3 regions of the uncultured Paraglaciecola sp. genome follow, and region 1 is predicted to be linked to each of the others. Evidence: predicted binding sites of a transcription regulator. Region 1 holds the regulator's gene; each other region holds the start of a gene.
The links. Region 1 encodes MetJ, which represses methionine synthesis genes. Its sites were predicted from a motif close to TAGACGTCTAGACGTCTA; they were not measured.
Positions count from the first base shown of each region.

Region 2: metK (methionine adenosyltransferase) is a predicted target of MetJ. The motif match lies at 1,292-1,309, and genes of this name have one in related genera.
Region 3: serA (phosphoglycerate dehydrogenase) is a predicted target of MetJ. The motif match lies at 2,083-2,100, and genes of this name have one in related genera.

Region 1 is NZ_CALSOK010000014.1:72,193-75,484, reverse strand. It holds gene metF (methylenetetrahydrofolate reductase) at 25-909, opposite strand; gene metJ (met regulon transcriptional regulator MetJ) at 1,064-1,381, shown strand; gene Q0Y52_RS13925 (glutathione S-transferase) at 1,451-2,131, opposite strand; gene Q0Y52_RS13920 (HD family hydrolase) at 2,226-2,807, opposite strand; gene Q0Y52_RS13915 (cytochrome c) at 2,863-3,189, opposite strand.
Region 2 is NZ_CALSOK010000010.1:486,266-489,557, reverse strand. It holds gene tkt (transketolase) at 1-1,123, opposite strand, end outside; gene metK (methionine adenosyltransferase) at 1,392-2,537, shown strand; gene Q0Y52_RS09935 (M48 family metallopeptidase) at 3,154-3,292, shown strand, end outside.
Region 3 is NZ_CALSOK010000010.1:479,655-482,946, forward strand. It holds gene Q0Y52_RS09905 (WYL domain-containing protein) at 449-1,354, shown strand; gene Q0Y52_RS09910 (AAA family ATPase) at 1,377-1,718, opposite strand; gene Q0Y52_RS09915 (hypothetical protein) at 1,750-1,926, opposite strand; gene serA (phosphoglycerate dehydrogenase) at 2,126-3,292, shown strand, end outside.

The DNA of each region.
Region 1 (3,292 bases):
GATACCATTAGTCATAACTTCTGGTTAGTCTGCTCTAACACCCAGCATATGGCAAATAGCGTAACTCAGTTCACTACGATTAAGAGTATAAAAATGGAATTTCCTCACCCCTTCTTTAGCTAAGACTTTGACCATATCCATAGCAATGTTAGCGCCCATTAAATTTCGAGTTGTCTGATCGTCGGTTTCTAAACCACTGTACATTTTATGCAACCACTGAGGCACATGTACATTGGTAAAACCGGCAAAACGTTGCAATGTTTGATAATTGGTCACAGGTAATATTCCTGGCACAATGTCTAAATCAATTCCTGCAGCCGCAGCACGATCACGAAAACGTAAAAAGACTTCGGCATCAAAAAAAAACTGACTTATCGCTTCGGTGGCACCAGCATCCGCCTTCCGCTTTAAATTGAGTAAATCAAACTGGCTATTGGGTGCTTCTGGGTGTTTCTCTGGATAAGCTGCAACTGCAATTTCAAAGTCTGCTACATCTTTTAGCAATGTGACTAAATCAGAAGCATAAGACTGGGGCTTTTCAACACCGTCTGGTAAATCACCTCGCAATGCGACAATTTTTCTGATCCCGCTTTGCCAATAATCTTTAGCAATTTCAATGAGTTCTTCACGGGTTGCATCAACACAGGTTAAATGTGGCACAGCCTTAATGCCGGTCTCAGCCTGAATACGTTTCACCACATCATGGGTCCTGTCTCGTTCACCACTATTCGCCCCATAGGTCACAGACATATAAGACGGCTTTAAGGGCGCTAAACGCTCTACAGATTTCCACAACGTTTTTTCCATTAACTCGGTTTTAGGTGGAAAGAATTCAAACGATACATCAATCCCTTTCACCTCTGATAATGATTGATTTAATGCATCTATCCCTTGAGCGTAAGACGCCATGGGTAACTCCAAAAATATTTAGCCGTATAGACGTCCAAAATAAACTTTGAACGTAAAGCCGTCAAGATGTTTAGCAGTCTACCATTGACCTTTTCCCCGTAATGTTTAGAATTTCAATGCATAAGAAAGATAAAAGAACGAAAAAATGGCTAATTTGACAAAATGGAACGGTGAATATATTCATCCTTACGCAGAACACGGCAAAAAAAGCGAGATGGTAAAAAAAGTCACAGTCTCTATACCGCTTAAAGTATTGAAAGTACTCACCGACGAGCGAACTCGCCGTCAGGTGAATAATCTGCGTCACGCAACCAATTCTGAATTATTGTGTGAAGCATTCTTACATGCTTTTACCGGACAACCATTACCTGATGATGAAGATTTAGAAAAAGACAATACTCAACTCATTCCCAAAGAAGTAAGGAAACTTATGATGGAGATGAACTTATCTAAAAAAACAGAAGAAAACTAATTGGCAGAGGGTAAAGCCTAAGCCAAATATGTTCATTTAAAACCTTAAAGTTTATGACTCTAAAATAATCTATACATAATCATATTTCCCACCTTTTTCTAAGGCCGCCTGATAAGCAGGTCTCGCATGGACTTTTTCAACAAACTTGGTAATGTTTGGGAAGGTTTTGGTATTACCTCGTGCCACTGCAGCTTCAAGTGGAAAACTCATTTGTATATCAGCACCTGTTAACTCTTCACCTGCAAACCAAGCGTTATGTGCTAAATGGCTTTCAATATAATCCATGTTTTGAGCTATAATCGGCCCGTAATAAGCTGCCATTAATTTATCCACAATCTTATTTGCAATTATTTTAATAAAAAACGGCTTAGCATTAGTTCTTACCCTATCCAGCACTAACTTAGCCACTAGAGGTGGCATCAGTGTGCCTTCAGCAAAGTGCAGCCAGTATATGTATTGCCTATGTACCTCAGTACCACGTTGTGGAACAGTGAGGTGACCCTCAGCTCCGTTTTTGTTGTAGGCCCCGATTAAATATTCAATTATGGCACCTGATTCAGCCACAGTAATATTCCCATCGGTAATGATTGGGGATTTGCCCAAAGGGTGAATTAATGTCAGCGTGATAGGGGCTAGATTGGTTACACTATCCCTCTGATAGGGTTTAACTTCGTATTCCAGATTAAGCTCTTGCAGCAACCACAAAATACGTTGTGAACGGGAGTTATTTAAATGGTGAACTACAATCATCTAGCCTTCCTTAATAAAAAAGTTGTTTGTATTTTATACACGTAGACCTTGGCTAAGACCACCTTATTTATTAATGTATACAATTCAACTTTTTCTAACGCCTCAAACCCACCCGTTCACCTGCTTCTATAATTTGCTGCTTTATCCATTGCCACAATTGTGGATTAGCCTTTTCAATAGCAGAGTTTTTAAGCAATATTTGGCTAACAGAAATATCGTGATCAATCCAGCTTTGGCAGCCGTTATAAAGGTTCTGTATCACAGGCATTAACCTGTCTATTGCTTTCGCAAATTGCGCTTCTGGTGTTTTAGCTTGTTCAAATTCCATCCAGAGTTTGAGATAGTTTTTTGCTTGTTCATTAGGCAAAATAGCAAAAATTCTTTGCGCTGATACCAATTCATTTTCATAGTCATCGTGGTTAGCGTCATAAGCGAACTTATCACCCGTATCTATTTCTACAATGTCATGTAACAACAACATTGTGACGACTATTAGTGGGTCTGGATTTTGCTCTGCGTAGGGCAGAAGTGTTAAGGACAATAAAGCAATTTGCCAGCTATGCTCAGCACTATTTTCATAACGTAATAAACCAACAGGTTTAATCTTACGTTCAACATTTTTTAATTTTTCAATTTCGACGATAAACTGGGTGATAGCTTGAAAATTCTCAGTCATTTATTACTCTCTGAACGAGTGGCAGTGATCGTATTAAGGTAAGTTAATAGCTCGTTTACTTCCCAGCTGGATCTAAACTCGAAAAATATATAGATAGATTGGCAATATCGGTATCACTTAATCCAGTGGTCATAGGTGCCATTATCATATTTTTGCGCTCTCCATCACGAAATGCTTTCATCTGTAAAACCAAATACTGCTCTTTCTGTCCAGCTAGATTAGGATACATTGGTATCATAGAAATACCATTACTACCATGGCACGCCCCACAAGCAACAGATTTAGCTTTGCCTGCCGCAATATCTGCTGCGAGTATGGGTGACGACATAAGTCCAGCGGTAGCAAAAACAATGCATAATAAATTGCTATGATTTTTTTTCATGTTTAATCCTCAGTATTTCACCCAAATGTATGAGTAGATATTAGCGTTATTAAATAAGCGTTTTATATGAAGTTAGAATATTCGTTTGTTGAGGAATTTACTG
Region 2 (3,292 bases), on a different contig from region 1:
CAGGCATCAGAGTGGCGAAGGTTTCAATTGAGTTTTGCGAAGCTTTACGGCTAGCCACATTTTCAGATTTGTCTTGTGATTCTTGAATAAACGCATCCGCTTTTTCAGCAAAGTTAGCAGGTAAGTCGCCCGCTAAACGACGCGTTAGCTCTGCTGCTAATTCTGGGTGTGTTTGTTGGTATGCCACAAATTTTTCATTCCAGGCTTGTTCTTTTACTGCACCTGATGCTTTTGCATCCCAACCAGCATAAATATCTGCAGGAATATCGAAAGGAGCATAAGGCCAGTTTAAAAATTCACGGGCAGCTTTAATTTCTTCAAGGCCTAGGGGGGCTCCGTGGCAGTCGTGGCTACCTGATTTGTTTGGCGAACCAAAACCTATAATCGTTTTACAACAAATGAGCGTTGGCTTTGATGTTTCTGCTTTCGCCGCTGCAATCGCATCAGCAATAGCTTGAGGATCGTGTCCGTCTACATTTGCAATCACTTGCCACCCATAGGCTTCAAATCGCGCCGGAGTGTTATCAGTGAACCAACCTTCGACATGACCATCAATTGAAATACCGTTGTCATCCCAAAATGCGACTAATTTACCTAAGCCCAGAGTGCCTGCTAAAGAACATACTTCATGAGAAATACCCTCCATCAAACATCCGTCACCTAAAAAACAATAAGTAAAATGATCGACCACATCAAAATTTGGTTGGTTGAATTGTGCAGCTAAGGTTTTTTCGGCAATCGCCATACCCACGGCATTACTGACCCCCTGTCCCAAAGGTCCAGTGGTAGTTTCAACACCCGGCGCATAACCATATTCTGGGTGACCCGGAGTTTTAGAATGCAATTGACGGAAATTTCTTAACTCTTCAATCGGTAATGCATAACCAGTCAGATGTAACAGAGAATAGATCAACATCGAGCCGTGGCCGTTAGATAATACAAACCTGTCTCTGTTAGCCCAATCGGGGTTGCCTGGATTATGCTGCATATGATCTGCCCACAATACTTGCGCGATGTCAGCCATTCCCATGGGTGCACCTGGGTGACCTGAGTTGGCTTGTTGAACGGCATCCATACTAAGGGCGCGAATGGCGTTGGCGAGTTCTCGACGTGTTGACGACATGTGGTCTCCTGACTGATCCGATAATTATGAATATCCGCAAATGGACATTAAAAAGGTTAATTTTAGCTATACATTTTGTATTAGCCAACAACTAACTGCAATGTTAAATACTCGATGAATCAGTATTTCCCTATCACTTTTGTTTACACCTTAGCAGAATAAACTTCATAGACGTTTGGACGTCTAGAAGTAAAGACTAGTATTTTGTATTTGGATAGTTAAAATACTCACATAAACCTGTATAACGACACTCAAGCAAGGCGCTTTTATGACCTCACATTTATTTACTTCTGAATCAGTATCCGAAGGACATCCTGATAAAATCGCGGATCAAATTTCTGATGCTGTTTTAGATGCCATATTGACACAGGACCCTAAGGCAAGAGTGGCCTGCGAGACCTTTGTCAAAACAGGTATGGTGTTAGTGGGTGGCGAAGTCACGACTTCGGCATGGGTAGATATAGAAGAAATCACCCGAAAAACAGTCAGAGAAATTGGCTATGTTCATTCAGATATGGGGTTTGATGCAGACTCTTGCGCAGTATTAAATGCAATAGGTAAGCAATCTCCTGATATTAATCAAGGTGTTGACCGCACTTCACCAGAAGAACAAGGTGCCGGAGACCAAGGTTTAATGTTTGGTTATGCAAGCAACGAAACAGATGTGTTTATGCCTGCACCTATTACTTATGCCCACCGCTTAGTAAAACGTCAGTCCGAAATACGTAAGAATGGCACACTCAGTTGGTTGAGGCCTGATGCAAAAAGCCAAGTGACTTTTATCTACGAAAATAATCAACCCGTTGCTATTGATGCAGTGGTGCTGTCAACTCAACATGATGAAAGTATTAGCACAGCAGACCTTCGCGAAGCTGTGATGGAAGAAATTATTAAACCAGTATTACCCGAAAAGTGGCTGAGTAAAAAGACCAAATTTTTTATTAACCCAACAGGTCGATTTGTCATTGGTGGTCCAATGGGCGACTGTGGTTTAACTGGTCGTAAAATAATTGTTGATACCTATGGCGGCATGGCAAGACACGGTGGTGGTGCATTTTCTGGTAAAGATCCATCAAAAGTAGATAGATCAGCCGCTTATGCAGGGCGTTATGTAGCAAAAAATATAGTAGCGGCTGGACTGGCCGATAAATGTGAAATTCAATTGTCTTATGCCATTGGTGTAGCAGAACCTACATCTATTAGTATTGAGACCTTTGGCACCAGTAAGGTTTCGGAAGACTTATTGGTTAAGTTGGTGCGTGACAACTTCGAACTTAGACCTTTTGGGCTGCTTAAGATGCTCGACTTAGAACGACCTATCTATATGGCAACTGCAGCCTATGGACACTTTGGAAGAGAAGAGTTTCCTTGGGAAAAAACAGATGTTGCTGCACGCCTCAAAGCAAGTATTTAAAGAGCTCGATTCTGAATAGGTATAGCCTCATGTGAGGCTATATTTGCTTACAGTTTTTAGAATTCAGGATGTTTTTGAATCGCATATTCACATGTCGATACAAGTTGAAGTCTTATTCTCACATACCGATTACTGATTCTCACTCTCCCCATGACTACAGATATATATGCTACAATTACTCTGAAATTAGTTCCTTCAACTGCCGCCTATCAGTATTACCCCCAAACACAGTGGTAAGAAAACCACAAAAATTTCATCAATAATAGCGCCTACTAGCATATCCTGATCATTAGCTTGCACTTTATTAAGTTCCCCGTCTACATAACCTAAGCAGCACCCTCGCTCTCATATAATTTAAATTTAATTTTTTATACGTCTCTACTCAGTCATAAAATTTAATGACAAATTAATTATTAGCTTGATATGAAGCGCATACAGTTAAAAAATCACGATTAATAGTGTTCAGTGAACAACGGGAAGATTGTGCATGGTAGTGTCAACTTAAAATTTAGTTTAGGAATTTATAAAAATAACGACATTAATCCGAACAGATACTTAATCGATTCCCTAAATCAAGGTATGATCGAACTATAACTAGACTGAATAAAAAAAATCCATGGGATATATCCAAAACTTTTGCTTAATCATTATCGTTGCGATATGTCTTTCATCCTGCGCTAAATCTCCTCTAGGGCGTAATCAACTCAAATTATATTCAAGCTCTCAGTTAGCAGGAATGGGCGAACAAGCTTTTG
Region 3 (3,292 bases), on a different contig from region 1:
ACACCAAACTGATCACAGACAATTTCTGATTGAGCAGTATTAATAATTGAATGCGGGGGGGGCTGGGTTTATTTTACCAGATACTTTCTCTGGTTCTACATCGATAATGAGTCGCGTTTCTCGCTCCGTTTCTATGTGGTTCAAAATGTCCTGATAGCGATCATCATATTCATATCTAGTCACTCAATCACTCTTGGTATATAGCTAAAAGCTATTTTTAGCGCCATAAGTGGATTGTTATCTAATCTTTTAATTTATAATGTTTATTGTGTCCGAGGATAATGGGAACTTGAACTACGACATTACCTTCAACTCAGGAATGATATTTTATATGGTAAAACATCATGTTTAATGTGAATGAGTTATATTATTGATGTAATCATAATGATTGTATTGAAGGGGGGAATACTTTAATCTCTTATGATCTAGTCATTATGAGTCTATCTTGATGGAATACCAAAATAATTTAAATGAATTACAAATAGAAAAAAAGCTGGCAGAGTTACCCCATGCACAATCAGACCGTTTGGCATTTATTGATTTTAGTCTGCAGTTTTTTGGTCATATTGCCCGTACAGATTTGATCCAACGTTTTAAAACAGGGTTGGCTGCCAGTACACGAGACTTCAGTACTTATAAAGAACTTGCCCCACATAATCTTATCTTGCGACATCAAACCAAAAGTTATCATAGAACAGATGTCTTTCAGCCAATATATAAACATGATCCAGAGGTGATTTTAACTTCCCTCAGTCGCGGTTTTGGTAATGGTATTTCAACTGGTGTCCAGCCATCTGAGCAGTGTTTTGATGCGGTCAGGCTGATACATCCGAATGTAGCAATAATTGCCAGTATCATGCGAGCTATTCATAATAAACAAGGGGTGAAGTGTGGTTATGTTTCAGTATCATCCGGTGAAACAGAACGAGCGTTAGTGCCTCACTCAATTATCAATAATGGTCATCGCTGGCATGTGCGTGCTTATGATCGAAAGAGTAATCGTTTTCGGGATTTTGTGTCAACCCGTTTTACTTTTATAGATTTGATCCAAGGGGCTGTTCATGTGCATGAAGCCAGTCCTTATGACCAGCAATGGCAACAAATTGTGAATATTGTGATTGTTCCCCATCCTACTATTAAGCAGTCGAAGGCGATAGAGATGGATTACAACATGACAGATGGGATGCTTTCGATACAATTAAGAGCTGCCGTTGCTGCTTACGTATTAAGGCAATGGCAGGTGGATTGTTCAGTGGAACAAACTCAAAATCATCATAGGTGCCAGTTGGCATTAGCTAATCTTGATGTACTTCAATTAATTGATAATATTTCTTTAGCTCCGGGGGCGGGGTAGATCAATACAATCGCAAGTGGCACTAGCGAAATGATATTATACTATTTACCGCATATTGGAGCATTTCCACTATAGGCTTTTCAGTCAGCGAAAGTATTGATAAACCAGGGTACTGCGATAAACGTTTGAGAACATAACTGACTTCTTGATTGGTATATTCGTGAAGTTCATTTTTAACATCTGAGTATTTAGAGAATAAAGTGTCAGCTTTATCAAAGAATAATATCCAACTTTCTGATTCAGCTTGTGCTGTGAGTTTTGATAGGTATGTCTCAGTTTCTCCCTTATAGTTATCGACCAATCGTTGACAGTCAATGAAACACACGGACTCTTTAGTATGGTAAGCAAGTTGATTTAGTTGAATGGCCTTATCAGTGTTATGGACCCCAAAAAAATCAGCTTTGTGTTGATTTTTTTGCGGATTTGTCCACTGCTTCTTTTAATTTATCTGCGTCGTCTTGGTATAAATCTACGTCACGTATTGGTGCAATAGGCTTAGATAACATATGGATAAAAGAAGTTGGGCCACTGTGATATTCACTAAATAAGGTTTTGTAGGCCGTGACTGCCACTAGTATTCTCCTCGAATTATCGCTGCAATAATTGGCAGCTAACTAAGCCGTTAAGCACTTTGTGTATAAACAATAACTATAAATCCACTTTTTTAATATGGATTTAGTCATTATTGCCTTTCTAAATATACTGATTTCTGCTATTTTCCCACCAAATAGACGTCCAGATGTCTCAAGTTAACTGTCACGTAGGAACATCATGAGCAAAGTGTCGTTGCCGAAAGAAAAAATCAAAATATTACTACTTGAAGGTCTTCATCAAAGTACCTTGGATACTCTTCATGCTAATGGGTATGAAAACATTGAGTATTTAAAAACATCACTCCCTGAAGATGAATTGATTGCCAAAATTAAAGACGTACATTTTGTGGGTATTCGTTCCAGAACACAGCTGAATGAGAAGGTTATTGTCGCGGCTAATAAGTTAGTAGCTGTAGGGTGTTTTTGTATTGGGACTAACCAAGTTGACTTGGTGGCTACGCAAATGCGAGGTATACCTGTTTTTAACGCGCCTTTTTCAAATACTCGTTCAGTTGCTGAGTTGGCTCTTGCTCAGATCATTTTGCTTTTGCGTGGTGTGCCTGCAAAAAATGCTAAGGCACATAAGGGCATTTGGGATAAAAGCGCAGTGGGCTCTTTTGAAGCGCGGGGTAAAACTTTAGGTATTATTGGTTATGGCCACATTGGTACGCAATTAAGTATTTTGGCCGAGCATCTTGGAATGCGAGTACAGTTTTTTGATATTGAAAACAAATTAGTGTTAGGTAACTCAACACAAGTTAAAACGTTAAAACAGCTGTTGAATACTTCCGATGTAGTCACCCTTCACGTACCTGAGACCACACAAACTCAAAATATGATCGGTACTAAAGAGTTGGGTATGATGAAAGATGGTGCAATCCTAATGAATGCTGCCAGAGGAACTATTATTGATATAAATGCTTTGGTAGATGCCCTGAAAAGTGGTAAATTGGCTGGTGCAGCCATCGATGTATTCCCAATAGAGCCAAAGTCAAATAACGAGCTTTTTGAATCACCTCTGACCCAGTTTGATAATGTTATTTTGACACCCCACGTAGGTGGAAGTACTCAAGAAGCCCAGGAAAATATTGGTGTCGAAGTTGCCGGAAAGCTCGCTAAATACAGTGATAATGGTTCGACCTTGTCGGCCGTTAATTTTCCAGAAGTATCTTTGCCTGAACAAGCTGATCGCTCACGTTTATTACATATTCATAAAAATGCGCCAGGAGTGTTAACTCAAATCAACCAAGCATTTGCGCAAAAAGGTTTGAATATTACGGCGCAATATCTACAAACCAATCAAAACATTGGTTACGTAGTAATTGATGTTGAAACCGATGATGCA